DNA from 4 places in the Ensifer soli genome. Region 4 is predicted to be linked to each of the others. Evidence: predicted binding sites of a transcription regulator. Region 4 holds the regulator's gene; each other region holds the start of a gene.
What was found. The regulator LexA, encoded in region 4, represses DNA repair genes until DNA is damaged. The targets are predictions, from matches to a motif close to TGTTCNNNNTGTGTTCNG.

Region 1 (7,936 bases), on a different contig from region 4:
GAGCTCGAAGCCGATCTTCTGGCCTTCAACAAGTTCGCGCATTCCGGCGCGCTCGACAGCGGAGATGTGAACGAAGGCATCCGCGCCGCCGGTGTCAGGCTGGATAAAGCCGAAGCCCTTGGTGGAATTAAACCATTTTACTGTGCCAGTGGTCATGATGAACGCCTTCATAGCATAGAGTAAAGAACTGCGGAGCAGACGCGACGCAGACGAAAACCGACTATTTTTGAAAGAAAAGTTCGCTTAAAGCGCGGTGCCAATCGCGCGGTAGACAAAGCTCGGCAAGCAAAAGATCGATGGCGCATCTATATGGGCTTTGGGGCGACACGTCAACGTTTAGTTTTTAGGTGTTTCATTTTGCATGTTTTAGTTGTGGTTGCGTTCAAGCGCGTCGTCGACCATCGGATCGGTCAGGCCTTCACCTTCTCACGCTCGACGATCTGCAACTGATCATCCGGCAGCGGCCGCTGCAATGCCTTGGCGGTCTTCCAGTCAGCGGTGAGCCAGGTCTCGACCTCGCCCTGCGTCGTCAGGATCACCGGCATGGCCTTCTTATGGATCGGCGCGACGATGCCGTTCGGCCTGGTGGTGAGAAAGGCAAAGAGCTGGTGCTCCCCTGCCCTCGGCGTCTTCATCGAGCCACGGGTGCCGGACCAGGCCGTCCAGATGCCGGCGAAGAAGAACAGCGGCTGGTTCCTGTCGAGGGCGAACCAGAAGAGCGGTTTGCGCTTCGTCACCGGATCGGGTGCCTCGCCATATTCGGAGAAGGCGGTTGCCGGGACGATACAACGATGCTCGACGCCGATCCACTGCTTCCAGTGCGCGATGTGGGTGTTGCGCACATTGGTGACACCGGTATCGGGTGCGTCGGGGGATTTCAGGTGCTCGACGGGGGTGGGCATGCCCCAGGTGAGGCGGGCGAGTGTGGTGCCGCCGGCGGTGTTGAGGACGACCGGCGCCGGTCGATCGGGATAGAGATCGATGGAGGGCTCGAGATTGCCGAGACTGTCATGGGTGATCGAGACGACGTCGCGGATCGCCTGCTGATTGGTCGTCAGATTGTACAAGTTGCACACGCCTCGTCCTCCTCACTGGAAATTCCGGCTTTTGACCTTCAGCGTATCGATATGCAGGTCAGGAATGTAGATCTCGCGCGCCTGAGGCATAGCTGTGTCGGGTGCATTGCGGCCCTTGTCCCTTGCGTCCGGTCCCCCTCCCCCGTGGGCGAACTCGTCACCGCGACCATGCGGCAGCGGAAAGGCGCTGTCACGTTGCCCAAGGCTTTGCAAGTCTTCGGAGAGATCGAACAGCCGCTGCGCCACCAGATGCACAACCTCGCCCTCGCGCTGGATGCGGCCGTTGATCGCCAGCATCGAGGCGGACAGCACAAGACGCCGCTGCTTCTCGAACAGCGACGGCCAGACGACGGCATTGACGATGCCGGTCTCGTCCTCGATCGTCATGAACATCACCCCCTTGGCGCTGCCGGGCTTCTGCCGGACGAGGACCAGACCCGCCGTCATCAGCCAGCGGCCGTCACGCTGGTTCATCGCGTGCGCGCAGGTGACGATGTTGCGCCGGGTAAGATCTCGCCGCAGGAACGACACCGGATGCTGACGCAGCGTCAGGCCGGTATGGCCATAGTCCTCCACCACCTCCCTGCCCTCCGTCATCGCGGTGAGCGTCACCTCCGGCTCCTTGATCTCGGCGATCGACTGTGCCTCGCGCTCTGCCACTGCTGCCCAGAGTGCCAGCGGTTCGCCGCGCAGCGCCTTGATGTCCCAGAGTGCCTGTCGCCGCTCGAGATGCAAGGATGGCAGGAAGGCATCTGCCTCGGCCAGCTTCACCAATGACGCTGTCGGTACGCCGGACCGTCGCCACACGTCATCGGCCGAGGCAAAGGGCTCGCTGCCGCGCGACAACACGATCCGTGCGGCATCACCGGCCGACAAGCCCTTGACCAGCCGCATGCCGAGACGAACGGCAAAGCGATCGGTGCCATCGATGCGCTCCAGCGTGCAGTCCCAGCGGGACCGGTTGACGCAGACCGGCCGGATCTCGACGCCATGCTGGCGGGCATCGGTGACGATCTGTGCCGGGGCATAGAAGCCCACCGGTTGACTGTTCAGCAATGCCGCGCAGAAGACATCCGGATGATGGCACTTCATCCAGGACGAGGCATAGGCGATCAGGGCAAAGCTCGCCGCATGGCTTTCCGGGAAACCATAGGAGCCAAACCCCTCGAGCTGGGTAAAGGTCTTTTCGGCGAACTCGGCCGTGTATCCATTCGTGACCATGCCGGCGACCAGCTTGTCGCGGAATTTCGACACGCCGCCGGTGAACTTGAAGGTCGCCATGGCGCGGCGCAGCTCATCGGCCTCGCCGGCGCTAAATCCCGCGCAGGTCATCGCCACCTTCATTGCGCTCTCCTGGAACAGCGGCACGCCGAGCGTCTTGCCAAGCACGGCCTCGAGTTCCGGTGTCGGATACTCGACCTTCTCCCTGCCCTCGCGCCGCCGGAGATAGGGATGCACCATGTCGCCCTGGATCGGACCGGGGCGGACGATGGCGACCTGGATGACGAGATCGTAGAAGGTGCGCGGCTTCAATCGCGGCAGCATCGCCATCTGCGCGCGGCTTTCGATCTGGAATGTGCCGAGCGTATCAGCCCTGCGGATCATCGCATAGGTCGCCGCATCCTCCTGCTCGATCTCGGCCAGACCAAGGGGAATGCCCTTGTGTTCGCCAAGCAGATCGAAGGCTTTGGCCATGCAGGTCAGCATGCCAAGCCCCAGCACATCGACCTTCATGAACTTGAGCGCCTCGATGTCGTCCTTGTCCCATTCGACCACCTGGCGATCGTCCATCGCCGCCGGCTCGATCGGCACGAGATCGTCGAGACGATCCTGCGTCAGCACGAAACCGCCCGGATGCTGGCCGAGATGGCGTGGCGCTCCCATCAGCTGTCGGGCGAGATCGAGCGCCAGCCGCAGCCGATAATCACCGTCGTTGAGATTGTTCTCCTTCAGCTGCTTCTCGCCGACCCCGTCCTTCGACCAGCCCCAGACGCCGGCGGACAATTGCCGGATCAGGTCGTCCGGCAGACCCAGCGCCTTGCCGACATCGCGCAGAGCACCCTTGGCGCGGTAGCGGGTGACGGTGGAGCAGAGGGCCGCGTGCGAACGACCGTAGGTCCGGTAGATCCATTGGATCACCTCCTCGCGCCGGGCATGCTCGAAGTCGACATCGATATCCGGCGGCTCGTCGCGCTCCATCGAGACGAAACGCTCGAACAGCAGGTTGCCATTCTCCGGATCGATCGAGGTGATGCCGAGGCAATAGCAGACAGCGGAGTTGGCCGCAGACCCCCGCCCCTGGCAGAGAATGCCTTGCGAGCGCGCATAGCGAACGATGGAGAACACGGTGAGGAAGTACGGCGCATAGCTCATCCGGCGGATCAGATCGAGCTCATGGCGGATGGCCTTCCTGACCACCTGCGGAACACCCTCGGGATAGCGATCCCTTGCCCCTTCCCAGGCCAGCCGCGTCAACGACTGCTGCGCATCGAGACCGGGAATGAGGGCTTCCTCGGGATATTGATATTGCAGCTCGCCGAGATCGAAGCGGCAGCGCTCGACGATCTCGCGGGTGCGGGCCAGCGCTTCCGGATCGTCCGGAAACAGGCGCTGCATCTCGGCGGGGCTTTTGAGGAAGCGGTCGGCATGGCGCTCGCGGTCGAAGCCGACATCGTCGATGGTGGTGCGCAGGCGAATGCAGGTGACGATATCCTGCAGCTGCCGACGACCCGGCTCATGGAACAGCACATCGTTGGTGACGACCGTCTTGACCCTGTACCGCCGCGCCATCGCTGACAGCATGTGTAGCCGCAGCCTGTCGTTCGGCCGGCGGCGGAGGCACAGGCTGACATAGGCGCGATCGCCAAACACCTCGGCAACGCGCCGAAGCTGGCTGGCGGTCACCTCTGCATCCTCGATGTCAGCCTCGTCGGGAACGAGGATTGCCAGCAGTCCGTCACCATAGGCGGCGACATCGGAGAGATCGAGGATGCACCGGCCCTTGCCGCCACGGCTCTTGCCAAGAGACAGCAACCGCGTCAGCCGCGACCAGGCGGCCCGGTCGGTGGGATAGACGAGGATCGACAGTCCGTCGGAGAGATCGAGACGACATCCGGCGACGAGACGCACGCCCGTGGCCTTTGCCGCCTCCCATGCCCGGACAATCCCGGCGAGCGTATTGCGGTCAGTGACACCGAGCGCATCGATGCCAAGTGCTGCGGCGACTGCAAACAGATCGTCGGCCGAACTCGCCCCGCGCAGGAAGGAGAAATGCGTCGAGACCTGAAGTTCGGCATAGCCCATCAGCCGAACACACCATGCAGGAACCAGAGATGCGAACCGGTTTCCGGATCGATGCCATCGCCGGCACGATACACCCAGTAGCGCTCGCCCTGCTCGTCCTCAACGACAAAATAGTCCCTGACTGCCTGCATCTCGCGCGGCCGCAGCCACCATTCGCCGAAGATGCGCTCCGGCCCGTCGGCGCGCTTTACCCGCCGCCGCTTGCCGCGCCATGTGAAGACGACCGGCGGCTGGTCGGGCAGGACGGCGATGACGTCGATGCGCTCGGGCTTGGCGAGCAGCCGGGACGGTCGCGGCCATTTTGCCACCCAGCTTGCCCCGGTCTCCGCCGCCGTCGGACCGATCCGCATCACGGCACGTTCCGGAACATCCGATGCCACCGGCGTCACCCGATAGAGACGCTGGCCACGATTGCCGAGGATATCGACGAGCGGTGCCACATCGACAACCTCCTCCTCGGCCAGAGATGAGGCGACCTGCTTCTCCTCGAGCGGCTCGGCCATGATGGCGACCAGCGTCATCCTTTCGATGCCGAAGCCGGGGTCGATCTGCTCGATGCGATCGCAGAGCAGTTTTGACAGGCGGGCGGGATCGCGCACCGGCTTGGCCAGCCCTGCCCGCAGACACTGCCTGGTGTTGTCGACGCGGTCGATGACGAGATCGCAGCGGCGCACGCCAAGACCCCGTGTCTCGAGCTTTGCCGTCAAACGACCGACAAGGCGGCGAATGTACTTTGCGATGGTTTCCGCCGCGCCGATCGGTTCGGGAAACGCACGGCAGACCTCGACGAGCTCTGGCGTGCGGATCGGATCGATGGGCTCGGCAATATGGCCGAACAGCTGATCGAGCCGGCGGGCAGGCTCGGGACCGAAGCGCAGGGTCAGCGGCGCCCGAGGCATGGCGGAGAGCTGGCCGACGGTGTCGATGCCCATCACCCGCAATCCCTGCACCGTCTCGGCCGCAAGACGAAGACAGTGGATCGGCAGGGGCATGACGACGCTGGCAATGCCACCGATGGGAACGATGGTCGTCTCGGCGGTCAGGATGCGTGCCAGCGCATGGGCGGCACCCCAGCTATCGGCGATCGCCGCACGCGAGGTCAGCCCCCTGCCCCGCAATCGATTGACCAGACCGGAGATCATCATCGCCTCACCACCATGCAGGTGATCGGCGCCCTCCGTGTCCATGACGATGCCATCGGCGCCATCGATGGCGACCACCGGGCTGTATTGCCTGAGCACATACAGAGCCAGCCGCTCGAGCGCTGCGGCATCCTCTGCCGGCGCGGCCTCGACCATGACGAGACCGGCAATCATCGCCTGCGCCTTGCTGGCAGGCATGCCGATGCGCAAGCCGAGTTTGCGTGCGGTCGTATCGGCAGCCGAGATCCAGCGCTTCGAGCCCTTTCTGGAGATGGCCACCAGCGGCTGGTCAGCCGGCACGGCTCCGGCTCCCTCGCCATGTCGCCTGATCCGGTCGGTCGCGAGATGAGGGAAGAAGAGCGACACGACCCGTGGCATCACAGGCTCCCAATTCGAATTCCGCACATTCGCCGGCCTTGACCCGCATCAGCTCTGCCAGCCACCGCGCGCGGCCGACACCGGCCACCGGCAGGGGGGCAGACGGCAGCACGCTGATGCGCCAGCGTGTTGTCGATGCCGTCGGCTGGCCATAGTCGTTCGCTTCCGTCTGCCGTCGCCAGCGGCGCACGACCAGCGCCATGGTCGCGGTCTTCTCCGCGGCAAGCTGCAGCCGGCGCGATGCGGTCACCGGCAGGCGCACCAGCTCGCCGACGACGGCAGCCAGGCCACCGAAGGACAACCCCTCCTCCATCGAGGCGAGCACGTCCTCCTCCCTGTCGCCTTCGCAGAAGATGACGCGGTCGGGATGCAGGCCGGCCTGGGCAATCGCGGGGAAGAACAGGTCAGGCCAGGTCAGGCACCACAACACCTTGCCGGATGAGCGTGCGGCAATGCCGGCGACGAAAAGCACGGCTGCTGCACCATCGACCGTGCCGCCACCGCCGCCGGCGATCTCATGCAGAGCGCCAAAGGCCAACCCGCCGCCGGGCAGGCGTTCGTCCATCGCCGGCACGCCGAACGGCAGCACCACCGATGCACGCCGGCTACCGCGTTCCAGATGGGCGATGCGCTGTCGAAGATCCCGAACAACCAGATTTTGGGCACGCGGGTTCATACGCAGACCCTTTCCACGGTTCACGTTGCAGACGACCTCATGTCGCAGGGAATGATGTATGTTCCCTTTTTGTTCCTGTGAGAGCTACGAGTCAAGGTTATAGATTGAGCTCGCAGATTCACCGGCACAGTTCTCCCCTATTAAATGTCTAAAGCAGGACGCCCTATTTCTGTATTAGACGTCGGCGGACAATCCGTCGGTAACGGCGGCATACCCTGCATCGTCCCTGGCCCTCGACGCGATTCGCGGTTTCGACGTTAGAAAAGATGAAATGCGTCGTTCGGGCGGCGTTCGGAGCGCTTTTTGGAACGTCCACAAGACGCCTCCACAATTGCAAGATCTCGAATTATGTAAATAAATACAATTAGTTATAACTACGACCCAGATCGGTGATTAATCATTCGTTAACTATAAAGGGCTTGTCGCGAAGAGAAAATCGCGTCTAAATGCAACAGCGGTCCCAACACGTTTTGGGCGCAACAAAGCGCTGTTATGAAATTTCGGGCGGAAAATGAAACAGATCGCGAGTAAGGAAATTGAGGCACAGGAGACGTTGGTTGACCTGATTGAGCGACATTCGTCGGCTCTCGCGACCCAACTCCAAGCCCACCATGTAAGCACATTCCCTCCCGTTGCCGAAAAGGGAATTAGGCATTTCCAACCATCGGAGGCTGCAAAGCTGGTTGGAGTGAAAGAAGTCTACCTGCGTCAGGTAGCGAATGACATAAGCGGCCTTGAAGTCAGTACAACTTCTGGCGGACGCCGGTCGTACTCTATAGGCGATATTGATAAGATTCGACGACACCTTGACCGGGTAGGCCGTGCAGATCGACGGTATTTGCCTCACAGGCGGGACGGAGAGGCTCTACAAGTCGTCTCAGTCATGAATTTCAAGGGCGGTTCGGGAAAAACGACTACTGCCGCCCATTTGGCGCAGTTCCTTGCTTTGCGTGGCTATAGGGTCCTTGCTCTCGATCTAGATCCGCAAGCCAGCCTTTCAGCCCTCTTTGGGAATCAACCTGAGTTGGACGTCGGGGCCAATGAAACAGTGTACGGTGCCATTCGGTACGACAACGAGCGTCGGCCCGTGCAGGAGATTATCCGTTCGACATACATACCAGATCTGCATCTAATTCCCGGAAATCTAGAACTCATGGAATTTGAGCATGATACACCGAGGGCGCTGATGAAGCGGCAAACTGGTGACGTAATGTTCTTCGATCGTGTTCGAGAAGTGCTGGATGAGGTCGAGAGTAACTATGACGTTGTTATCATTGATTGCCCTCCGCAGCTCGGTTATCTAACGCTGTCTGCGCTTACTGCAGCAACTTCAATGATCGTAACCGTACATCCTCAAATGC
Region 2 (7,936 bases), on a different contig from region 4:
CGCAACGTGACGAAGGAGTCGGACCGGTCGTTCATCGAATCCGAGCATCTTTCCGGCGATGTCAACATGGTGTCGCTGATCGCGGTCCTGCGCGCCGAGGAGCGGCGCCGGGAAGCGGAGGGGAGGGCGGACAGCGTCATCCCGATGCGTCCGGACCACGGTCATCTCCTGATCGACGACATCAAGAAGACGGTCAATCCGGGCTATTCCTGCATCGGGCGGCTGAAGGGCCTTGCGGAACTGCGCGGCGTCATCGCCGCCGTCGACCAGTTCCAGGGCTGAAGAGGCGCTCCGCCACGAGGTCCGGTAAGACACCCGCGGCCGGAAGGCCGCGGGTGTCGTCGTTCAATGCGGCAGCGACAGATGGGTGTGGACGCCGAGGTCCGGCTCGCGTCCGGTCAGATTGGCCTTCGCCACCTCCCAGCCGAAGCGCAGCGCGCTCTTCGGCGACGCCCAGATCGAGACGTCGTCGAGCTTCAGCTGCAGCAGGGTGAGCTCGGGATCGTCTTTTCCCCCCTCGTACCAGGCGGAAACGGCGGCCGACCAGAACCTGTCGACATGCTCGCGCGACAGGCGTTCGCTGATCGTCCCGGCAAGGCAGGCATGGTAGTCGTGGTCCTTGCCGACGACGCAGAAATGGGCCCGGCTTCCCGCTCGCACGGCGGCGATCAGGTCCGTCGACGTCTTGGTGAAGAACCAGATCGAATTGGTTTCCTTCTCGACGAAGGGCGCCATAGGCTGCATGTGCTGGCCGGACTCCTCGACGCCGAGCATGCCGGCATGGATGTCGCCGATTTCGTCCCAGAGCTGCTGCAGCGGGTCGAGGCGGGTTTTCTCAAGATCTGCCATGGTGTTCTCCTCTCGGCTTCCGGCAACTCAGGCGGCGCTGCGACGGTCGTGGCGGCCTTCCTCGACCTCCTCGACGATCTTCGCGACGAAGGCGGCGAGATCGTCCGGCTTGCGCGAGGTGACGATCCCCTTGTCGGTGACCACGGGCTCGTCCCGCCAGATCGCCCCGGCATTGACCATGTCGGTGCGGATCGACGGATAGGACGTCGCCTTGCGGCCGCGCAGCGCGTCCGCCTCGATCAGCAGCCAGGGGGCGTGGCAGATCGCCGCCACCGTCTTGCCGGACCGGACGAAGTCGCTGACGACGCGCATCGCGTCCCTTTCATTCCGCAGCGTGTCGGGATTGATCTGGCCGCCGGGCAGGACCAGCGCATCGAAGGCCTCCACGTCGACGGCCTCGGCGGCGAGGTCCGCCTCGACGCTGTCGCCCCAGTTCTTTTCGTCCCAGCTGCGAATTGGCCCGGTTTTGAGCGAGGCGATCCTGACCTCGGCACCTTTTGCCTTGAGTTCATCCAGGGGAACGCGCAGTTCCGAGCGCTCGTAGCCGTCGGTCGCGAGGATGAGGATTTTCGCTTGGTCGATTCGGGGCATGGCCCGTCTCCTTCGTCGTGAGCGGCAACCCGCGATCGGGCTGCCTTCTGGTGTCGGTAGGGTTCGGCGCAGACGGGCTCGCCCCATCAACGACTTGCCACCGGCTTCGTTCCCGACCGACCCGATTTTGACGATTGACAGGCAACGGAGAAAGAACATATCATGAACATATGCAGCGATCCCTGAAAGAACGGCTGGCCATCCTCGCCGATGCCGCGAAATATGATGCGTCCTGCGCCTCGAGCGGCACGGTCCGTCGCCACTCCGCCGGCACGGGCGGCCTCGGCTCGACCGAGGGCTCCGGCATCTGCCATTCCTACGCGCCGGACGGCCGCTGCATCTCGCTGCTCAAGATCCTGCTGACGAATTTCTGCATCTATGACTGCGCCTATTGCGTCAACCGCTCTTCCAGCAATGTCGAGCGCGCCCGCTTCAGCGTCGAGGACGTCGTGTGGCTGACGCTCGAATTCTACCGGCGCAACTACATCGAGGGACTGTTCCTCTCCTCCGGCATCATCCGCTCGTCGGACCACACGATGGAGGAGATGCTGCGCGTGGCGCGCAGCCTGCGCCGCGACCACCAGTTTCGCGGCTACATCCATCTGAAAGCGATCCCGGAGGCGTCGCCGGCGCTGATCGAGGAGGCCGGCCTTTATGTCGATCGCCTGTCGATGAACATCGAACTGCCGACCGATGCCGGCATCCGTCGCTACGCGCCCGAAAAGCGACCCGAGACGATCCGCAGGTCGATGGCCGATCTCAGGCTGAAGATCGAGGCGGCGGGCGAGCCGACGCAAAGCGGCAGGCGCAAGCGTTTCGTGCCGGCCGGGCAGAGCACGCAGATGATCGTCGGCGCGGATGCCGCCGACGACCGGACGATCCTCGACGCGAGCGCCCGGCTCTATGGCAGCTACGGCCTGAAACGCGTCTATTATTCCGCCTTCAGCCCGATCCCCGACGCATCGAAGGCCCTGCCTCTGGTCCGGCCGCCGCTGATGCGCGAGCACCGGCTCTATCAGGCCGACTGGCTCTACCGCTTTTACGGTTTCGCCATCGACGAGGTGACGGCGGGCCGGGCCGACGGCATGCTCGACCTCGACCTCGATCCGAAGCTCGCCTGGGCGCTTTCGCATCGCGAACAGTTTCCCGTCGACGTCAACAGGGCGCCGCGCGAGATGCTGCTGCGGGTGCCGGGCCTCGGCGTCAAGGCGGTGAAGGCCATCCTGGCCTCGAGGCGCCACGCGTCGCTGTCGCTCGATCATCTCGCCCGGCTCGGCGTCTCGCTGAAGAAGATCCGGCCCTTCGTCGTCACCGAAGGCTGGACGCCGGTGCGACTGATCGACAGGGCCGATCTTTCCGCGCGCTTTCGCCCCGAGCCGCGGCAGCTTTCGCTCTTCGAATGATCCGTGTCCGGCTTCAAGGACGGGGCGACGGCGAGGAGTGGCGCAGCGCCGCCCGCGCGCTCGTCTCCGCCGCGATCGCCCCGGAGGAGGTCTCCTGGTCGAGCGCAGGGGAGGGGGACCTGTTCGGCGCCGGCGATCGCCTGCCGGACGCCCGCCCGGATGCTGCACGGATGACGGTGCCCGCGCGCTTCGTCGCCCTCGCCGAGGCGGCGTTGTGCCACAGCGATCCGGCGCGCTTTGCGCTCCTTTACAGATTGCTGTGGCGGCTGAAGACGGAGCCGCGGCTGCTCGACAACGCCGCCGACCCCGACATCGCCCGGGCGACGCGCCTCGAACGCTCCGTCCGGCGCGACTGCCACAAGATGACCGCCTTCGTCCGGTTCCGCGAGGTCGAGGCCGGTGACACAGCCCGCCGGCGCTTCGCCGCCTGGTTCGAACCCGACCATTACATCGTCAGGCGCACCGCCGGCTTTTTCCGGCGCCGCTTCGCGGACATGGACTGGCTGATCGCCACGCCGAAGGGGGCGAGCGCCTGGGACGGGACGGCGCTCAGCATCTCCGACGCACCGGCGCCCCGGCCGGAGGCGGAGGATCAGGCCGACGTGCTGTGGAAGACCTATTACGCGCATATCTTCAATCCCGCCCGACTGAAGACCAGGGCGATGCAGGCGGAAATGCCGAAGAAATACTGGAAGAACCTGCCGGAGGCGGCCCTCATCCCCGGCCTGATCGCCGGCGCGCCCGAGGTGGTGCGGTCGATGGCAGCGCGCCCGGCGACGGAGCCGCCGCTCTTTCACCATAGGCTGCAGGCCCGCGCCGCGGATATGCCGTCGCCACCAGCGCCGGAAGCGGAGACGCTTGACGGGCTTCGCGACGCTGCGCGGGGCTGCACCGGCTGCGGCCTGCACCGCATGGCCACCGGAACCGTGTTCGGCGAGGGCAGGGCGGGAGCAGACATCCTGTTCGTCGGCGAGCAGCCGGGCGACCAGGAGGACCTCGCGGGGCGCCCCTTCGTCGGCCCGGCCGGCCGGCTGCTCGACCGGATGCTGGAGGAGGCCGGCATCGACCGGCGCGACGCCTATGTCACCAATGCGGTCAAGCATTTCAAATACGAGCCGCGCGGCAAGCGGCGGCTGCACCGCCGCCCGGATCGCGGCGAGGTGACCGCCTGCCGCTGGTGGCTCGACCGCGAGATCGCGCTGGTCGGCCCGCGGATCGTCGTCGCGCTCGGCGCGACCGCGTTCTTCGCCCTCACCGGTGAGACCGGGCCCGTCGGCGCGCGCCGCGGGCAGGTTCTTCCGATGACCGGCGGCCGCGTTCTGATCGCCACCATCCATCCGTCCTACCTGCTGCGGCTGCCCGATGCGCACCGCGAAGCCGACGAGCGCCGGCGCTTTGCCGACGATCTCGCGCGGGTGGCGAGCGTGCATCGCGGACTTCGGGCCGAGCAAACCGGCTGAACCGGCCGCCACCGGCGCGGGATCGGCCGACCGGGTGCCGACGGCAGTCAGCGGCTCCTTGCCGCAGGTCGGCTTTCGCCGCCGATGGGGCGGTCACGGCGGGATCCACAATCGCCTGGCGTCGCCTTCGCAAGCGTTCCGTTGCCGTCTCGGATCAGAAGCCTGAAAGACACCCGGCACAGGCACAGAGGACATTCCGACAGGCGGGATTGCGGGTTCCCGTCAACGCGCCCATGATTGCCGGGAGAAGACAACCAGTCACGGAGAGAGACCCATGTCCGGCGAAACAATCTCGGTGGTGAAACTCATGGAGCCTGTGCCGGAGGATGCGCCGATCGGAACCCTCCTCGGGGAGATATATGTCTCCGGAGCAGCCCCAGAAACATGGTCGTACAGCATACTCAGTCAAAGCATCGTCGACCGCGACGATGGAAGCGGCGGCGAGGCGTCGACGGATTTCTTTCGAATAGAAGGCAACAAAATCCTCACCAATGATAAGATAGACTACGGTTATTTTGGCTATCACTTTTTTTATTACACCATGAGCTTCCTCGCCAGCAGCGAACCCGGCGCCTTTCAGGTGTCGGCAGAGGTCGATTTTTCCGTGATCGACACCTTGACGGTGATCAGGGGGACAGCAGGGGCCGACACGCTGAAAGGTGACGGCGGCATGGACAAGCTCATGGGCGGCGCCGGAAACGATTTCCTCTACGGCGATCGTGGCGACGATGTCCTCTACGGATCGACGGGGCGGGACATTCTCTCGGGCGGCAAGGGCGCCGACACGTTCCTCTTCAAGTCGGTCCTGGACAGCACGGCAACGGCACCCGACCAGATCACGACATGGGATGCCGGAAAGGGCGATCTCCTGCCCGGTGACCTCATCGATTTGGCCGCCATCGACGCGAACACGAAGGTCTCCGGCAATCAGGTCTTCGACTGGATCAGGACCCGGGAATTCACCAGGCATGCGGGCGAACTCCGGTTTGAGCACGACGGAGGAAAAACCCTGTTGCAGGGCGACGTCGACGGAGACGGAAAGGCGGATATCGTCATCCTCATCAATACCGAGGTCGCTCTCTACCGCGAGGATTTCCTTTTCTGAGATCCGCCGATAGCCCCGGCGAGATGTGTCGCAGCCGCAACCAGAACGGACGTTGTCCGTCCCGGTGCCGGAATTCTTGACAGGACGGGCAAATCATGAAAATCTTTTCATAAGAGGATAAAAATATCAAAGGGGAGGAGGAATGGCGACCGGCGGCGGCTCCACGCTTCGCGAGGAGGAGGCCAGTCTGGCGACGCGAGCGGCCTGGCTGCACTATGCCGGCGGCCTGACTCAGACCGACGTCGCCAAGCGCCTCGGCATCACCTCGCTCAAGGCACACCGGCTGATCACGAGGGCCAACCAGGAAGGCCTCGTCAAGGTCTTCATCGACGGCGAGGTCTCGGATTGCGTCGCGCTGGAGCAGCGCCTGATCGACCGGTACGGCCTCGATTATTGCGAGGTCGTCCCCGATTTCGACTCCGACGACCTGCCGCTGAAGGCGCTCGGCATTGCCGGGGCGCAGTTCCTCAAGCGCGAGATCGAACGGGAGGGCGCGCCGCTGATCGGCATGGGCCATGGGCGCACGCTGGCGGCGCTCGCCAACCAGCTGCCGCGCATGCAGAGCGCGCATGTGCGCTTCGTCTCGCTGCTCGGCGGGCTGACGCGGAAATTTTCCGCCAATCCGCACGACGTGATCCACCGGCTGGCCGACCGGACCGGCGCGGATGCCTATGTCATTCCGGTCCCCTTCTTCGCCAACACGCTCTCCGACCGCGCGGTGCTGTTCAGCCAGCGCGGCGTGCGCGAGATCATGGACCTGGCCGCCACCGCTGATCTCTTCGTCGTCGGCATCGGCACGACCGGGCCGGAGGCATCGCTGGTCGCGACCGGCATGATCGGCACCGACGAGATCGAGGCGGTGCGCGCGCTCGGCGGTGTCGGAGAACTGCTCGGCCATTTCTTCACGCGCGACGGCGCGCTGCTGGAGACGCCGCTCTCGGGTCTCACCTTCACGCTGACGCGCGACGCGCTCGCCGGGAGGCGCGTGGTCGCGGTCGCCGGCGGCCGGCGCAAGGCGCCGGCGATCCATGCCGTGCTGTGCAGCGGCCTGCTGAAGGGGCTGGTCACCGACGAACGAACCGCAAGCGCGCTCGTCAGCGGTTCGATCGAGGACGAGACTGCAAGCGCCGCCGGCCCCGGAGGCGGACGCGCGGCAGGCGGCGAGGACGCGTCCGCAGCTGGGCGCCACGGACCAACGCGGACATAGGACATGACGGAACGGAAAGGCGGAGCCCGGTCACGCCAAAGGGGCGCGGACCGCCATTGCAGGAGGAGGAATGCCGGTGTGTGACGCTGGAGACGATCGAACCTTTGAGCGCGCGGGAGGCGGCCGGCCATGCGTGACATCCTGATCGGCATCGACGCCGGCACCTCTGTGCTGAAGTCGGTCGCCTTCGATCTCGAAGGCCGCCAGATCGCCGCGGCCGCCATTGCCAACAGCTACGAGACCGTCGGCCGCGGCGGCGTCGTGCAGGATCTCGCCCGCACCTGGGCGGATGCGGCGGCGACGCTGCGCGACCTTGCCGGCAAGGTGGAAAACCTCGCCTCGAGGGTGGCTGCGGTGTCCGTCACGGCGCAGGGCGACGGCACCTGGCTGATCGACCGGGACGGAGAGCCGGTCGGCAAGGGCTGGCTCTGGCTCGATGCGCGCGCCGGCGACATCGTCGACCGCCTGCGGGCCGATCCCGGGGAAGCGGCGCGCTTCGCCCGGACCGGCAGCGGCCTTGCCGCCTGCCAGCAGGGTTCGCAGCTTGTCTGGATGCGCGACCACGCGCCGGAGATGTATGCCGGCGCCACGACCGGCTTTCACTGCAAGGACTGGCTCTATTACAAGCTGACCGGAAAGCGCGCGACCGATCCGTCGGAGGCCTGCTTCACCTTCGGCGATTTCCGCGCCCGCAGCTACAGCGACGAGGTGATCGGCTTTCTCGGCCTCGAGAGGCTGAAGCATCTCCTGCCGGAGATCGTCGACGGCGCGCGCGAGCAGCACGCGCTTTCGGCGGAGGCCGCCCGCGCGACCGGCCTCCTCGCAGGGACGCCCGTCGTGCTCGGCTATGTCGACGTGGTCTGCACCGCGCTCGGCGCCGGCCTCTACGAGCCGGGCACCGACACAGGCTGCTCGATCATCGGCTCGACCGGCATGCATATGCGCCTCGCGCCGAGCGCCGACGACGTGCATCTGAACGCCGACCGCACCGGCTATGTGATGTGCCTGCCGGTGCCGGGCGCCTACGGCCAGATGCAGACCAACATGGCCGCGACGCTCAACATCGACTGGATCCTCCAGATCGCCGCCGACGTGATGACGGCGATGGGGACGGCACCGAAGAAGTCCGATCTCCTCGGCCGCATCGACCATTGGCTCGAACAGGCGGGCGACACGCCGCTCGTCTTCCACCCCTATATCTCCGAGGCCGGCGAGCGCGGGCCGTTCGTCGATGCCACGGCGCGTGCGTCGCTGATCGGGCTTTCGGTCTCGCACGGCTTCGCCGACATGGTGCGGGCCGTCCTCGAGGGCCTCGCGCTGT
Region 3 (7,936 bases), on a different contig from region 4:
CGAGGCTCGCCTTGCGAATGTCGATCCGGTCGATCAGCGCCGCAGGGGAACTGGCGACCGAGACGTCGGCGACGGCGAGGATCTCGGCGAAGAGCTGCTCCCGCCGCGAAGCCGTCAGCAGCTTGCTGTCGTCGAGGCCGGCGGGAATGCGCTCCGGCGTCAGCACGACGGCGGCCGCCACGACAGGCCCGGCAAGCGGTCCGCGACCGGCTTCGTCCGTGCCGGCGACGCGCATGGCACCGGCCGCGATCGCCATCGCCTCGATCGAGAAATCCGGGCCGCTGCGCGGCGGCGTCGCGGGCGCGCCATCACAGAAACGGGGGGAATCGGACCGGACACGACGGGACATGCGGCGAACGTCGCATACCTGTCCGATTCCCTGCAAGACCCTCCGGCAGGGGCGGCGACCGGAGGACCCGCCCGGACCGCCCCAGGGGCAGGAGCGATCCGGGATATCGTCATTTCGCACTGCGCATCGGTTGCGGCCGCCGGATGCCAGATGCCGGGGGACGACCGGACATGCACCCTTTACCAACTCTCCTTTTTCACTCCGCCGCATCGCCCGGGACCGGACCGGACGCCTTCGGCTGGACATCCTCCCGGAACGACGCTTCCGGCGACGCCCGCCGCCGACGCAAGACCGACAATCGGCAGGCGAAACAGAACCGGTCGGCCGGGATGGACGCCCGCCGCCACCGTGAACCCGGCTCGAACCCTTCCTAAAGCGTGTCACGATCTTTCAGATTCGCTCATACGCTTAGGTCTGTGTTTTTACGCGTGTCTTTTCGCAAAACCGTTACACGCCCTTGCGAGGCACGCTTTAAAGCAGCGAGAGCTGGACACCGAAGCCGCCGGGCGGCACGAAGAGATCGGTGCGCAGGGACGTGCGCTCCGCATTGAAGCCGAGCCGCCGAGCAGCCATCTGGAACCGGCGGCCGATCTGCCAGGCATAGGGACCGCTCCCTTTCATCCGTTTGCCGAATTCGGCGTCGTAATCCTTGCCGCCGCGCATGGAGCGCAGCAGTTCCATCACGTGACGATAGCGATGCGGATAATGGCGCAGCAGCCAGTCGCGAAACAGCGGGCTGATCTCGAGCGGCAGCCGGAGAAGGACATAGCTTGCCTCGCCGGCTCCGGCGGCCCGCGCCGAATCAAGAATGCGCTCGATCTCATGGTCGTTGAGCGCCGGAATGACCGGGGAGACCAGAACGGCGGCGGGAATGCCGGCATCCGCCAGGGCGCGGATCGCCTCCAGCCGCCGCGCCGGCGTCGAGGCCCGCGGCTCCATCGCCCGGGCGAGCTTGCGGTCGAGCGTGGTGACGGAGAGGCCGACGCGGGCCAGCCCCTTCTCCGCCATCGGCGCAAGAAGGTCGAGATCGCGGGTGACCATCGCCGACTTGGTGACGATCATCACCGGATGGTCCGCCGCCTTCAGCACTTCGAGGATCTGGCGCATCAGCCGCCACTCCTTCTCGATCGGCTGGTAGGGATCGGTGTTGGTGCCGATGGCGATCGGGCGGGGAACGTAGCCCGGCCGCGACAGTTCGCGCTCGAGCAGCCGCGGCGCGTCCGGCTTGGCGAAAAGCTTGCTTTCGAAGTCGAGCCCCGGAGACAGTCCCATGAAGGCGTGGGTCGGCCGGGCGAAGCAATAGACGCAGCCATGCTCGCAGCCGCGATAGGGATTGACCGAGCGGTCGAACGGAAGGTCGGGGGAATCGTTGCGGCTGATGATGCTGCGCGGCTTCTCGACCTGCACCTCGGTGCGCAGGGGCGGCAGTTCCTCGTCAAGCGCCCAGCCGTCGTCGAAACCCTCGCGGCTCACGGGCTCGAAACGGCCGCTCATGTTCAACGCGGCCCCCCGCCCCCGGCGGCGCTGGGTGTCCATCCGCATGCCTGAACCGGCGACCAGCGCCTCGGCGACATCGGCCGTGTTGGCGGGCGCAAAGGCGCCCTGCCCCATCTGCGACAGATCGGTCATCCTGATTCTCCGGAACCGCGCGACACGGCTTATCTGATGTGATGACTAAATTCCTAACCGAGAAACAAGAACATTGCAAGAACAAAATCCCATATGCTGGCCTCCCGCCGATGGCCGCCGGATCATGCTCGATCATCGACGGGAATCGTCCCTGCATGTGGCAATTCCCGCTCCGATGCGATATTCACGACGGCATGCTGACGGTGATCCTAGAAACCCGCGATAGCGAAGGCGAAATGGCGCAGACGCTGTCCGTTCTCGTGGCGGGCGCGATCGAAGGACTGATCTGCGACGTGATCATTCTTGATCACGGATCCCGCGACGGTTCGGCCCGGGTCGCCGATGCTGCCGGCTGCCGTTTTCTCACCCACTGGGACATGCGCGACGTGGTGCGCTCGGCGCGGGGCGACTGGCTCCTGCTTCTGGAGCCCGGCGCCCGTCCCGGCGCGGGCTGGATCGGCGAGATCGCCGAATTCGTCATCACCGGGGCCTCGCCGGCCCGGTTCTCCCCGTCCCGTCAGCATCGCCGCCCGTTCTTCGAGCGGATGGCGCGGCGCGTGGATGCGCTGGAGCAGGGCTGCCTGATCTCGAAGCGCCAGGCGCTGACGATCGCGCGGAGCGGCCTGTCGCTGAAGGACATGGCGGCAAGCGTCAGGACCGCCCGGCTTTCCACCGAGCTCGTGCCCGCCTGGGTGACGACACGTTCGATCGGCGCCCGCTGACGTCGCTTGCAGCGCGGTTCCATCGGATCGTATCAGAACGGCGCTCCAAACACTTCGTCCTGGAGAATCGTGCGGCCGAGCCTCGTGTCACTCCGGCCGGATTGTGCTCGAAGGCGCCGCGCCGCGCCGCAGATGCTCGTCGAGCCGCGGCAGGATCTCGACGAAATTGCAGGGGCGATGGCGGTAGTCGAGTTGCTGCGCGAGAATTCCGTCCCAGGCGTCGCGGCAGGCCCCGGGCGAGCCCGGCAGGACGAAGACGAAGGTCGTGCCGACAAGGCCGGCGGTCGCGCGCGACTGGATCGTCGACGTGCCGATCTTGTCGTAGGACAGGCGATGAAAGACGATCGAAAATCCGTCCATCCGCTTGTCGAACAGCGGCTCGATCGCCTCAGGCGTGACGTCACGGCCGGTGAAGCCGGTGCCGCCGGTGGTGATGACGACATCGACCGCGGGATCGTCGGCCCAGGCACGGACGCGCCCGGCGATCGCCCCGCGCTCGTCCGGCACGATGGCCCGGTCCGCCAGCCGATGGCCGGCCGCGGCAATCCGCTCGACCAGCGTATCGCCGGAACGGTCGTCGGACGGCGTGCGGGTATCGGAGACCGTCAGCACCGCGATGCCGAGCGCCATGAAACTGCGTGTGTCGTCCTGTCCGGCCATCTCCGCCCGCTCCCTTCGCGCCCGTCCGGCGCTTCCACACTGATCCGGACCGTGCGCCGGTCCGCTGCCGTCGCGTCCTGACGCTGCGTCAGACGGCCAGCGCCTGCCCGACATCGGGCGACGCCGGAGTGTCGCCGCCCGCCGCCGTGGCCAGCGTGCGGCAGGCCCGCACATACCAGCCGGGATGGCGCTGCGACAAGCTGTCGGCCGCCCGCGCCGCCGCCGTTTCATCGGCATAGAGGCCGAAGCAGGTGGCGCCGGAACCCGACATGCGCACGATCTCCGCTCCCGTCGCATCGAGCGCCGCAAGCACGGCGCCGATCCGGGGCTCGGTGTCGATCGCGGGCGGTTGCAGGTCGTTGCGCAGCGGCCCGAGCGCGCTTCGCCAGGCAATCGCCGTTCCGTCCGCCGGGCTCAACGGGAGCGGCGGGTTCTCCTTGCGCCGCAGCGCCCGGAAGACGGCGGGCGTCGCGACGCCGACGAGCGGATTGACGAGGACGAGCGGCAAAGTCGGGAACGCATCGAGCAGCTCGATCCGCTCGCCAATGCCACGGGCGAGGAGCGGCCTGCCTTGCAGGCACATCGGCACATCCGCGCCGAGCGACAGGGCGATCGCGTCGAGGCTCGCGACATCGGGCATGCCGCCCCAGAGCGCCGTCAGGGCGCGCAGCGTCGCAGCCGCATCGGCCGAGCCGCCGCCGATGCCCGAGGCGACCGGAAGCGCCTTGTGCAGGCTAATCGCCACCGGCGGCGCCGGCCACCCCCGGCGCTCGAAGGCGCCGCGCAGAAGGTCGCGCGCCCGCAGCACGAGATTGCCGCCGGGGGCATCGGCCGTCAGCGGCAGGCCCGCCGCGAAGGGACCGTCGACGGAAAACCCGTCCTGCGGCGCCGGGGCGACATCAATCGTGTCGCCGATATCGGCGAAGGCGACGATGCTTTCGAGCAGGTGGTGGCCGTCGGCCCGCTGGCCGACGACGTGCAGGGCGAGATTGACCTTCGCCGGCGCGTGATGCCGCACGAAGGCGGCGGACGATGCCGTCATGCGATGGGCCGCCGGATCAGGACTTCTTGTCGGGCAGCACGGCGGCGGTGCCGCCCTTCGCCTTCGGCTCGCGCGCGTCGGCCGCCGGAACGGTGTTGTCGAGCGGCGGCAGGCCCTTCTCGATCTTCGCCTTGATCTTGGGGATCTCGGCCTCCTCCGGCTTCAGTTCGAGCGCCTGGTTCCACTGGTAGACGGCCTCGAGCCTGCGGCCGGTGCGCCAGTAGGCATCGCCGAGATGATCGTTGATCGTCGGATCTCCGGCCTGCAGCTCCGCGGCGCGCTCCAGTTCCTGCACCGCCTCGTCGAAGCGCGACAGGCGGTAATAGGCCCAGCCGAGCGAATCGACGATATAGCCGTCGTCCGGCTTCAGCTCGACGGCGCGGCGGATCATGTCCAGGCCCTCGTCGAGGTTCATGTTCATGTCGACCCAGGAATAGCCGAGATAGTTCAGCACCTGCGGCTGGTCCGGATTGAGCTCCAGCGCCTTGCGGAAATTGGGCTCGGCCTTGTCCCAGATCTTCTGCCGCTCATAGGCGATGCCGCGCTGGAAGAAGATCGTCCAGTGCGTCCGGGCCGGCTTCGGGCCGATCTCGCCGACCGCGCGGTCATAGACCGCGCCCATCTCCTTGTAGTCCTTGGCGTCCGACAGCACGCTGCCATAGGCGAGGTAGCTGCGCATGTCCTTCGGGTCGAGGTCGATCAGCGATTTCAGGTGGCTCTTCGCCTCCTCCACCTTGCCGATGCCGGCGAGGCCGAGGCCGAGCTGGAGTTCCGACAGGCGGCGCATCGGCGAATCGGCAGGCACGCTGCGGTAATATTCGATCGCCTTGTCGGTCTTCTTCAGGCTTTCCGAAATGCCGCCGAGCATGACGAGAATGTCGGCGCTCTTCGGATCGAGGTTGCGGGCGGTCTGCAGGTAGAGGGAGACGATATCCTCGGCCCCGTCGCGGTTGAGCGCCGCGCCGATCGAGAACAGCACGGCCGCCGCCCCCTCGGTCGCATTGGTGACCTGCTGGGCCGGCACCTTGCCCGCCTCGATCGAGGCACGCAGGGCCGCGAGCGGCGAGTAGTTGTTGAGGAGCGTCTCGCCGGCGGCGAGCGTGTCGAGCGCCTTCTGCCGGTTGCCCTGCCTGGCCTCCAGGGCGGCAAGCGCTGTGACGGCGCGCATGAAGGTGTCGGGCGCGGTGGCGCCGCCATTGCGGTCGAGCACCGCGGCGCTGAGATGGGAACGGGCGGAGGCGACGTCGCCCTTGGCGATCGCGATCGCGCCCGCATGATAGTTCTTGAAGATGGCGAACCATTCCGGCCCATCCATCGCGTCGATCATGCGGATCGCGTCCTTGGTCTTGCCGCGTCCGTGCTCGGCCCAGGCGAGCAGCAGGCCGTTCATCAGGCGGTCGAGGTCGTTCGGCCCGTCATAGGTGAGGATCTTCGTCGCCGCCGACGGCCGGCCGGCGCGGATCGCCTCGACGGCACGCGCAATCGTCGTGATCCGCTCGACGGAGGCATCGTCCTTCAGCGTCTCGGCGATGGCGACGCCCTCGGCGAAGGCGCCGTTCATCAGAAGGGTGATCATCAGCCGCTGCTTGACGTCGACATTGTCCGGCTCGAAGCCGAGAGCGATGCGATAAAGCTCGGTGGCACGGTCGAAATCCCGGTCGACATCCGCCGTCCGGCCGGCGAGGAAGGCGCCGGAAAACGTGTTGACGGTGGCCGGATCGAAGGTGACCTCGGCCGCCGCATCCGCCTTCGCCTCTTCCGCCCGCGCGCCCGGGACCGCCGACAGCGCCACGAGCACGGAGAGCGCCGCCCCGCTCAGGAGGCGGATAGGATGGTATTGCCGCATGGTCACGCCTTTCATCACCGGCGCCCGCCCTGCGGGCAAACCTACGCCGCCCGGGGAATCGCCGCCGGGCCGGGGTTTCGAGTCATTGACGAACAGAATGGCTTTTTTGGCGCAAGCCGGCAAGATATTCGTCCTGGCCCGAGGGCCGCGCCGGGCGATCAGTTGACCCGGCCGATGCAGAAGTCGATCACGTCGAGAAGCGCCGATTTCAGCGGCGAGGCCGGCAGCGGCGCCAGCGCGTCGCGCGCGATTGTCCCGTAATGCACCGCCCGCGCGATCGTGTCGGTCAGCGCGCCGTAGCGGTGGATGAGACCGAGCGCGCGCTCGAGCCGCTGGTCGTCGCTGGCGCCGCCCTCGATCGACTCGCGCCAGAAGGCCCGCTCGTCCTCGGTGCCGCGCCGGTAGGCGAGGATCACCGGCAGGGTGATCTTGCCCTCGCGGAAATCGTCGCCGACATTCTTGCCGAGGTCGGCGGCCTTGCCGCCATAGTCGAGCGCGTCGTCGACGAGCTGGAAGGCAAGGCCGAGATTCATGCCGTAGGACTTCATCGCTGCCCGGTTCGCCTTGCCGGCACCGGCGACGATCGGCCCGACCTCGGCGGCGGCGGCAAAGAGGGAGGCCGTCTTCGCGCGGATGACGGAGAGATAGTCGTCCTCGGTCGTCTCCATGTTCTTGGCGACGGAGAGCTGCAGCACCTCGCCCTCGGCGATGACGCAGGCGGCGGCCGAGAGCACGTCGAGCGCGTCGAGCGAGCCGACATCGACCATCAGCCGGAAGGCCTGGCCGAGCAGGAAATCGCCGACGAGCACGCTTGCCTGGTTGCCCCAGATGATCCGTGCGGTGGATTTGCCGCGCCTGAGGTCGCTCTCGTCGACCACGTCGTCGTGGAGCAGCGTCGCCGTGTGCATGAACTCGACGCTCGTCGCAAGCTTGATGTGGCCGTCGCCGATGGCGCCGAAAAGGGCAGCGGAGGCGAGCGTCAGCATCGGCCGCAGCCGCTTGCCGCCGGACGAGATCAGATGGTTGGCGACCTCGGGGATCATCTCGACATCCGATCCCGCCTTGGAGAGGATCAGCTGGTTGACCCGCTGCATGTCCGCCCTGGTCAGATCGACGATCGGCTTGATCAGCCCCTGGGGGGTCTTGCCCTCTTCCATCGCTATGACGACACCCACGCTCACGACACTCCTGTCCGTATCTCGACCGCGAAAGGCCGGCGCAAGGACGCGGCCGGTGTAAAACGCGGCCCGCCCGTCCGCTGGTTGATGCCCCAGATGAGGGCGGAATTCAACCGCCGCCGACGCTTTCCCCTGAAAGGGGCGGCGGAAAGCCGCAATTTCGACGTCTTCGTGACGATGGCCGACGGCATGCGCCCATGAAAAAAGCCCGGACGAGGCCGGGCTTTTCGGGGAGACTTGACAGACGATGCCTCAGTTCAGCCGCGCCTTGACGTCGCTCAGCGACTTGGCGAAGAGCGCGTTCTGCGTCTCGGCGCCGGCATGGGCGGTGATGACCTTCTCGGCGGCGGCGATCGCCAGATCGACGGCGGTGGAGCGCACCGCATTGATCGCGTCGACTTCGGCCTGCTTGATCTTCTGCTCCGAAAGCGCGGTACGGCGGGCGACGAATTCCTCCGTCTTCTGCTTGGCCTCGGCGGTCAGGGCCTGGGCCTCGCGCTCGGCGGCGGC
Region 4 (7,936 bases):
GGCGCGCTCTTCCTGCGTAAACGGTGTGACGCGGCAGTTCAGCTTCAGGGCGTCTTCCAGATGGTCGGCGAAGCCGTATTCCGATCCGTTGTCGCAATAGAGCTTCTGAGGCATGCCGTAGGCCGGATCCTGGCACATGCGCTTGAATTCTTCGATCACGTCGACGTTTCGGACGCCACCGCGCTCGTCCATGAAAACGAGCCCGCCGAAGACGCGGTTCGTCGCGACATCATGGAAGCCGACGAATTTCGGGCTGGCGGCCGTGCCGTTGTCCCGGCGCACCATCACATTGATATGGTGCACGTCCATGACGACGATCTCCATCGGCTGAAGGCCGGCGATCGTGCGGCGGATGCGGGGCTTGTCGTCCTCGCTGGCCTTGCGGTCGAAATTGTGCCGGGAGACCGCCTTGAAACGCGCCTCCGCCGAGACGAGCGCGTCCGGAATGTTGAAGAGCCTGGCGGCGACCGCCTCGTCGGTCACGACATAGCCGTAGGCGGCCGTGATGCGGCGCAGCTCATCGGCGGCAAGGAACCGGATCAGCTTGCGCGTCGTCCCCTTGACGATCAGCCCGCGAATGAACTGGACGATGTCCTCGGCAATGGTTTCCTTGGCGATCTCGTCAAAGGGAACCGTCTGCATCCATGTCCGATTGATCAGGGCTCTCTTTTCGCCCTTGTCGCCCCGCACCTTCTGGGCGAGGCCGTGAATGCCTTCGTTCTCGCAAATATCGATCCAGCTATAAAGCGTGGTTCTGGTGAGCCGGCGCATATGGCCTGTCCAGTCGTATTTCTGTTCGCCATGAAGCTTGTCGATCTCGGCTTTACGCTCGGCGATGACCTTGGGGTGCGCAACGGCGCCTTTGATGATTTCGTATTTCCAGCCGCGTTCCAGTCGCGCCGCCTCGTCGCCGAGGCGAAGGTTCAAGGAGGCCTCGTCGGCAGTTTGAAGGGTCTTTAAACGGTCTTGGAGGTGCGGTGGAAGGCTGGAAACCTTGACCTGGTCCTGGATGCCGGAGCGGCCGCCGCGACCATGGCATATCTGGACTTCAAGTGCACAATGACGCCAAGTCGACTTTCTACCCTCATAAAATTGCTTGCAGATACGATTGGCTACGCGTCGATGAATACCGCAAGTTTCGCCAAATTCTACGGAAGTGATCCAAACGCTCATTTAAGTATTGCATCCGGTGCAGAACGAATCCCCGCTGCCGCAATAAGTTCACCTGAAAGTCGAACAGATGCGGAGCCGCGTCGCTCCCTCCGCAGGGCTTTCTCGGCTGTTTGCCGGGTTACACCATTTGCGATACACCACTTGTTCAACGAGGTGCCCTGATTGACGAAGCCTGCTCGAACAGCGAGGTAGAGTTCGGAGGAGCCGACAATCGCAAACGTAATTGAGTAACGGATCTCGTGCATTTTGCGCCAAATCAGGTGATATGATTTAGTCAAAATGCACCTAAATGGGTGCACAGTGAATGGACGACTACAACGACCGCATTGTCGCCGGTATCAAAAGAATGATGAAGGAGAGAAAGCGATCTATGAAATCTCTCAGTGCGGACATCGGCCTTCCGTACCGATCGCTTCAAAATTACCTATCGGGCTCAAATAGAATTCCGACAGACGTATATGTAAAAATACTAGAGTTATTGGGCATAGATAATCAGTACATCATGGAAGGTAATTTTGATCTAAAGTATTGGCCGCTTTGGGATAGTCTTTGGTCATCATTGGGGGGGGCTAATTAATCAATACAGATTATAGACCCGATAGTGGCTTTCCAGAAGATATGGAATTTCACAATAAAAAACAGCTTGCCGCAGCTAATTTGGTAAAGAGAATCAATGAGAATTACAATGAATATATGATATCTGATGGAAAAATTTCAACCTCTCGTCATCCAACGGTGCCCGAAATGTTAGAGAGGCAGATGAGGAGATTTAGAAGAGGCGAAGGTCCCCAATAAGGTCCCCCATCCTCTCAAATAGCAGGCTTCATGTGATCGATGGTCCTCAATTACCTGAATGTTTTCAGTAGGATAATATTTACGCTGGAATGGACAAGAATAGCCTTACCAATTGGCGCATTGGTAACTCCTGTTTTCAGCCAAAAAACACTGAAAAATCCACGAAGCGAAGCCGATTTCGTTCCCATTTATCTCTGAATTCCATTCCGGATTATCTTCCGCGCCTCCAGCCGCCACTTCCAAAAAATAATTTACACCCAAGGCTTGTGGAACACAGTGCGAACAGATACGGTCCGTTCTGGGTTTGTTTCGAGATTCTGGGTGATACCGTGCTGACACGCAAACAACAGGAACTGTTGCTTTTCATCCATGAGCGGATGAAGGAATCGGGCGTGCCGCCCTCTTTCGACGAGATGAAAAACGCTCTCGATCTCGCGTCGAAATCCGGAATTCATCGTCTCATCACAGCACTTGAGGAGAGAGGCTTTATCAGGCGGTTGCCGAACAGGGCGCGGGCGCTGGAGGTCATCAAGCTGCCGGAGGCATACACACCGAGCCTCGCCCAGCGGCGCGGCTTCTCGCCGAGCGTGATCGAGGGCAGCCTCGGCAAGCCGGCGGCATCGGCCACGGCCACTGTGAAAGCACCCGTGCGCGATACCGTATCCGTACCCGTCATGGGACGCATTGCGGCAGGAGTGCCGATCTCGGCAATACAGAACAACACTCACGACATTTCCGTGCCCGTCGAGATGATTGGCACCGGCGATCATTACGCGCTGGAAGTGCGCGGTGATTCCATGATCGAGGCCGGCATTCTCGACGGGGATACGGTGATCATCCGCAACGCCTCTTCCGCCAATCCGGGGGAGATCGTCGTCGCTCTTGTCGATGATGAGGAAGCGACGCTGAAACGGTTCAGGCGCAAAGGGGCCTCCATCGCGCTGGAGGCCGCAAATCCCGCTTACGAAACCCGGATTTTCGGTCCCGACCGGGTCAAGATCCAGGGCAAACTCGTCGGTCTCATACGCCGCTACAACTGACCGGCTGCGGATTGGGACGCCGTGCCATCGCCGCGACGACGGGCAGCAAGCTGGCGTTACAGGATCTCAAAGACCCGTTCGCGCGGGCGACAGAGGCGAATGCCCTTTGGGCCGATGACGATCGGTCGCTCGATCAGGGAGGGGTTTTCGAGCATCGCATCGATCAGTTCCCGGTCGCTGAGGCTTTCGTCGTCGAGCCCGAGATCGTGATAGAGCTTTTCCTTCTTGCGCAGAAGCGTACGTGGCAGGGCATCGAGCGCAAGAATGAGGGCGACGAGTTCTTCCCGGCCGGGCGGGGTCTTCTCGTATTCGATCACCGTCGGATCGACCCCGGTCTCCCGGATCAGCTTCAGCACCTTGCGGCAGGTCGCCGATCGCGCATCATAATATATCGTCACTGCCATGGCCGTTCCCCCGTCGAACGTGCGCGCAGATTTGCCCGATTGCAAACCTGTTTCAAGACGGGACGGCATGCAAGCCGTTCGATTTCTAAAGGTTTACCGTTCATCCACAGGATGATGATCCGCCGGCCCAGCGGCGGATGTCCGCGCTCATGCGCGCGCCCTGGCTTTCGGTGAAGAGGGGGCCGAAAGCCTGCAGCCGCGCCGGCTGTCCCTCCGCCTGAACCACGGCGAGCGGGCGCGATTCCGGCGTGTTGCGCGGCACGATCAGGATGCGCGGCCGGCCCGAAAAGGAGTTCAGTTCCGGTGCCAGCCGATAGGCGGCGAAGGCCGGGTCCCTGGACTTGAACCAGCACCGGTTGGCACCGAGGGCGATGCGCTCCATCGTCGTCAGCGCGCCCGTGTCATGCGTCGGCGCAGGCGGCGCGGAGGAAGACTGGCAGCCGGCAAGGCCTGCCGCGAGGGTGACGATCGCGGCGAGGCGGATAAAGACACGCCGGCGAAGCGCAGGCATGGCGGTCAGGGCTGGCATGGGCAGGCTCCCGGTGTCGTCAGGCAGCGACCAAACCCACCGCGGATTCGAACAGGGCGCGCCCGTCCGCGCCGCCATGGGCCGCCTCGATCAGGTTCTCCGGATGGGGCATCATGCCCAGCACATTGCCGGCCGCGTTGATCACGCCGGCGATGTCGTTGATCGAGCCGTTCGGATTGGTGCCTTCGGCGTAGCGGAACACGACCTGCCCCCTGTCCTCGATCGCCCGGAGCGTCGCGTCGTCGGCGAAGTAGTTGCCGTCGTGATGGGCGACGGGGCAGCGGATGACCTGACCGTTCGCATAGCCGCGTGTGAAAGCAGTCGCCGCATTGGCGACTTCAAGGCGGACCTCGCGGCAGACGAATTTCAGCGAGGCGTTGCGCATCAGGGCGCCAGGCAGGAGGCCGGCCTCGAGCAGGATCTGGAAGCCGTTGCAGACGCCGAGCACCCGGACGCCCTTCTCGGCCCTGGCGCGGATCGCGTGCATGACCGGCATCCGCGCGGCGATCGCCCCGCAGCGAAGGTAGTCGCCGTAGGAAAAGCCGCCTGGTATGACGATCAGGTCGACGTCCGGGATCTCTGTTTCGGTTTGCCAGATCGTCACCGGCGCTTTCCCCGAGATTTTCGTCAGGGCCGCGATCATGTCGCGATCGCGGTTCAATCCGGGAAGCTGGACGACGGCTGATTTCATGGCGGAGGCTCGACCTTCAAGAGTGGCCCCGCGCAGTCGATCTGCCATGGGGCGGTTTGCATCGCGGCCACGGTTGAAACCTTGCGGCAGCGGCGTCCTTGCGACCTGACTGCGATGTCGCCGTCAGGCGAGCGAGATGCTGTAGTTCTCGATCACCGTGTTGGCGAGAAGTTTTTCGCACATCGTCTTGATGTTCGCTTCCGCGGCCGCCCGGTCGGCGGAATCGATCTCCAGATCGAAAACCTTGCCCTGGCGGACCTGGCCGATACCGCCGAAGCCGAGCGCGCCGAGCGCGCCCTCGATCGCCTTGCCCTGCGGGTCGAGCACGCCGTTCTTCAGCGTCACCGTTACACGCGCCTTGATCACGCTTGCCGTCTCCGATCTGCTACTTGACCAGCACCGGGCCGGAGCCACGGGGCGGTTCGTTTTCGTTCATGATGCCGAGCCGGCGCGCGACTTCCTGGTAGGCCTCGACGAGGCCGCCGAGGTCCCGGCGGAACCGGTCCTTGTCCATCTTTTCCTTCGTCTCGACATCCCAGAGCCGGCAGCTGTCCGGCGAGATCTCGTCGGCGAGGATGATGCGCATCATGTCGCCCTCGAAAAGGCGTCCGCATTCGATCTTGAAGTCGACGAGCTGGATGCCGACGCCGAGGAAGAGGCCGGAGAGGAAATCGTTGATCCGGATGGCGAGCGCCATGATGTCGTCGAGTTCCTGCGGGCTCGCCCAGCCGAAGGCGGTGATGTGTTCCTCGGAGACCATCGGATCGTCGAGCTGGTCGGCCTTGTAGTAGAATTCGATAATCGAGCGCGGCAGCACCATGCCTTCCTCGATGCCGAGGCGCTTGGCCAGGGAGCCGGCGGCGACGTTGCGCACCACGATCTCGAGCGGAATGATCTCCACTTCCTTGATCAGCTGCTCGCGCATGTTGAGCCGGCGGATGAAATGCGTCGGAATGCCGATCTTGTTCAGATGGGTGAAGATATATTCGGAGATGCGGTTGTTGAGAACGCCCTTGCCGTCGATGACCTCGTGCTTCTTCGCATTGAAGGCCGTGGCGTCGTCCTTGAAGAACTGGATCAGAGTTCCCGGTTCAGGACCCTCGTAAAGGATCTTTGCCTTGCCCTCATAGATACGGCGGCGACGGTTCATCTGTTGTGTCTCTTTGTTGCAGGCGTTCTTGGGCAACGCCTGATGGTTTGTCCAACCGGGTCCATATCCGAAATGAAAGGAATTCACAATCGGCCTGACGGACCCGTCCCCGGAAATACGGGACGCGCCCGCGCAGGCGCGACCCTGCATCCGCATTGCGGCGAAATGGCGGGCCTGCGCGGGGATGCATTGCGCTTGCCGCCGGCTTTTGGTTTATGGGGCTGCTTTCACGTGCCCAGCAGGGTTCGGGCAGGACGAGGAGACATCACATGACGAACATGAGCGATCGCGAGAAGGCCTTCGAGTCTAAGTTCGCGCTGGACGAGGAACTGAGGTTCAAGGCGGAGGCCCGGCGCAACAAGCTGCTCGGGCTCTGGGCCGCCGGCCTGCTCGGCAAGGCCGATGCCGACGCCTATGCGCGCGAGGTGGTCGCCGCCGATTTCGAGGAGGTCGGCCATGAGGACGTGGTGCGCAAGGTCAAGGCCGATTTCGATGCGGCCGGCGTGTCGATCAGCGAGGACCAGATCCGGCTGAAGATGGTGGAGTTGCTCGGCGACGCCGTGGCGCAGATCCAGAACGCCTCCTGAGGCTGACGGCAAGAGATCCCGGCTGGGCCGCCCGCCGGGATCGTCCGCGCATGTCGTCGACACCGTCCCGTCAGGCGATGCGTCCGAGTCCCCTCGGCGTCAGCGGCGCATCGAGATCCAGGGGACGGTGGGCATGGGCGAAGCGTTCGAGGTCGGCCTTCGACATCGGCCTGCCGAGCGCATAGCCCTGCAGCGCGTCGCAATGCATGCCGCGCAGGATCTGCGCATGTTCGAGCGTTTCGACGCCCTCCGCCACGACCTCGATGCCGAGCGAGTGGCCGATCTCGATGATGGATGAGACGAGCTGGCGCTGGTCCGGACCGATGACGATCGGATTGACCAGGGCGCGATCAATCTTCAGACGCGACGGGCTGAGCCGCAGCAGGCTGACGATCGACGCGTGGCCGGTACCGAAGTCATCGATCTCGATGTCGATGCCGAGCTGTTTCAGCGCCGCGACCGTTTCGATCGCCGTGTCCTCGAGATCGTCGAGGAAGATCGATTCCAGCAGTTCGAACGACAGCGTGCCCGGCTCGATGCCGAGCGAACCCATGGTTTCGGCGATGTCCGCCTCACGCAGGCGCCGTGACGAGACGTTGACGGAGAAGCGCGGGATGCGCAGGCCGCGCGCCTGCCAGGAGCGGAAGTCGCGATGGGCCTGCTCGACGATCTTGCGGTCGATCGTGGCGAGCGCGCCGATCTCCTCGGCGACGTTCAGGAAACGGTCGGGCGTCAGCAATCCCTTCACCGGATGGCGCCAGCGCACCAGGGTCTCGACGCCGCTGATCGCGAGTGTGCGGGCGTCGAACTGGGGCTGGTAGAAGGGAATGAACTCGCCGGCGTCCAGCCCGTCGAGGATGTCGTCCGCCATGCGCTTCGAGTGCAGGATCTGTGCCTGGATCTCCCTCGAGAAGAAGGCGTAGCGGTTGCGCCCGAGGCTCTTTGCCCGGTAGAGCGCGATGTCGGCATTGACGAGCATCTGCTTGGCGTCCGTCCCCGACGTGGCGGCGGAGGCGATGCCGATGCTCGCGCCGAACCGGCACATATGGGACTTGTAGGCGACCGGCTGGCGCAGCGCCTCGACAAGGTCGCCGGAGACGCGGGCCATATCCTCCTCGCTGCGTTCGGCACCACAGAGAAAGACGAACTCGTCGCCGCCGATGCGGGCCACGAAGTCGCCGGCCGTGGCGAAGGAGCGCAGCAATGTCGCCGTGTGAACCAGCATCACATCGCCGGCCTTGTGGCCGAGCGTGTCGTTGATCTGCTTGAAGCGGTCGAGGTCGATGTGGAGCACGCCGGAATGGCGGGCATCGGGATCGGCCAGCCGCTGGTCGAGATAGCGCCGGTTCGGCAGGCCCGTCAGGTGATCATGGAGCGCGTTGTACTCGATGCGGATCTTGGCGGCCTCGAGGTCGGCGCTGCGGGCCTCGGCGAGTGTCTTCGCCCGCGTCAGCTCCTCCTGCAGGCGCACGTCGCCGGTCACGTCCCAGTTGGCGCCGACAAGGCGGCGGTGGCCGTCGGCATCGACATAAGGCGCCGTATTGGCGCGGATGTGGCGCAGGCTGCC

Region 1: ACEVQ6_RS20705 (ImuA family protein) is a predicted target of LexA. The motif match lies at 6,635-6,652, and genes of this name have one in related genera.
Region 2: ACEVQ6_RS12715 (putative DNA modification/repair radical SAM protein) is a predicted target of LexA. The motif match lies at 1,592-1,609, and genes of this name have one in related genera.
Region 3: ACEVQ6_RS00285 (PA0069 family radical SAM protein) is a predicted target of LexA. The motif match lies at 2,045-2,062, and genes of this name have one in related genera.

Annotation. Positions count from the first base shown of each region.
Region 1 covers NZ_JBHFEI010000018.1:57,261-65,196, forward strand. The annotation lists gene ACEVQ6_RS20685 (cold-shock protein) at 1-156, opposite strand, end outside; gene ACEVQ6_RS20690 (SOS response-associated peptidase) at 411-1,076, opposite strand; gene ACEVQ6_RS20695 (error-prone DNA polymerase) at 1,089-4,379, opposite strand; gene ACEVQ6_RS20700 (Y-family DNA polymerase) at 4,379-5,899, opposite strand; gene ACEVQ6_RS20705 (ImuA family protein) at 5,811-6,575, opposite strand; gene repA (plasmid partitioning protein RepA) at 7,087-7,936, shown strand, end outside.
Region 2 covers NZ_JBHFEI010000007.1:171,726-179,661, forward strand. The annotation lists gene uxuA (mannonate dehydratase) at 1-282, shown strand, start outside; gene ACEVQ6_RS12705 (pyridoxamine 5'-phosphate oxidase family protein) at 346-849, opposite strand; gene ACEVQ6_RS12710 (type 1 glutamine amidotransferase domain-containing protein) at 877-1,440, opposite strand; gene ACEVQ6_RS12715 (putative DNA modification/repair radical SAM protein) at 1,611-2,843, shown strand; gene ACEVQ6_RS12720 (UdgX family uracil-DNA binding protein) at 2,840-4,303, shown strand; gene ACEVQ6_RS12725 (calcium-binding protein) at 4,578-5,408, shown strand; gene ACEVQ6_RS12730 (sugar-binding transcriptional regulator) at 5,551-6,615, shown strand; gene ACEVQ6_RS12735 (FGGY-family carbohydrate kinase) at 6,745-7,936, shown strand, end outside.
Region 3 covers NZ_JBHFEI010000001.1:75,464-83,399, forward strand. The annotation lists gene ACEVQ6_RS00280 (ribonuclease HII) at 1-349, opposite strand, end outside; gene ACEVQ6_RS00285 (PA0069 family radical SAM protein) at 821-1,978, opposite strand; gene ACEVQ6_RS00290 (glycosyltransferase family protein) at 2,173-2,700, shown strand; gene moaB (molybdenum cofactor biosynthesis protein B) at 2,788-3,360, opposite strand; gene ACEVQ6_RS00300 (4-(cytidine 5'-diphospho)-2-C-methyl-D-erythritol kinase) at 3,449-4,402, opposite strand; gene ACEVQ6_RS00305 (tetratricopeptide repeat protein) at 4,419-6,248, opposite strand; gene ACEVQ6_RS00310 (polyprenyl synthetase family protein) at 6,407-7,423, opposite strand; gene ACEVQ6_RS00315 (F0F1 ATP synthase subunit B) at 7,679-7,936, opposite strand, start outside.
Region 4 covers NZ_JBHFEI010000015.1:2,816-10,751, forward strand. The annotation lists gene ACEVQ6_RS19180 (hypothetical protein) at 1-927, opposite strand, end outside; gene ACEVQ6_RS19185 (helix-turn-helix domain-containing protein) at 1,523-1,750, shown strand; gene lexA (transcriptional repressor LexA) at 2,298-3,008, shown strand; gene arsC (arsenate reductase (glutaredoxin)) at 3,065-3,412, opposite strand; gene ACEVQ6_RS19200 (hypothetical protein) at 3,513-3,923, opposite strand; gene purQ (phosphoribosylformylglycinamidine synthase subunit PurQ) at 3,961-4,632, opposite strand; gene purS (phosphoribosylformylglycinamidine synthase subunit PurS) at 4,756-4,998, opposite strand; gene purC (phosphoribosylaminoimidazolesuccinocarboxamide synthase) at 5,018-5,782, opposite strand; gene ACEVQ6_RS19220 (DUF1476 domain-containing protein) at 6,052-6,369, shown strand; gene ACEVQ6_RS19225 (sensor domain-containing protein) at 6,440-7,936, opposite strand, start outside.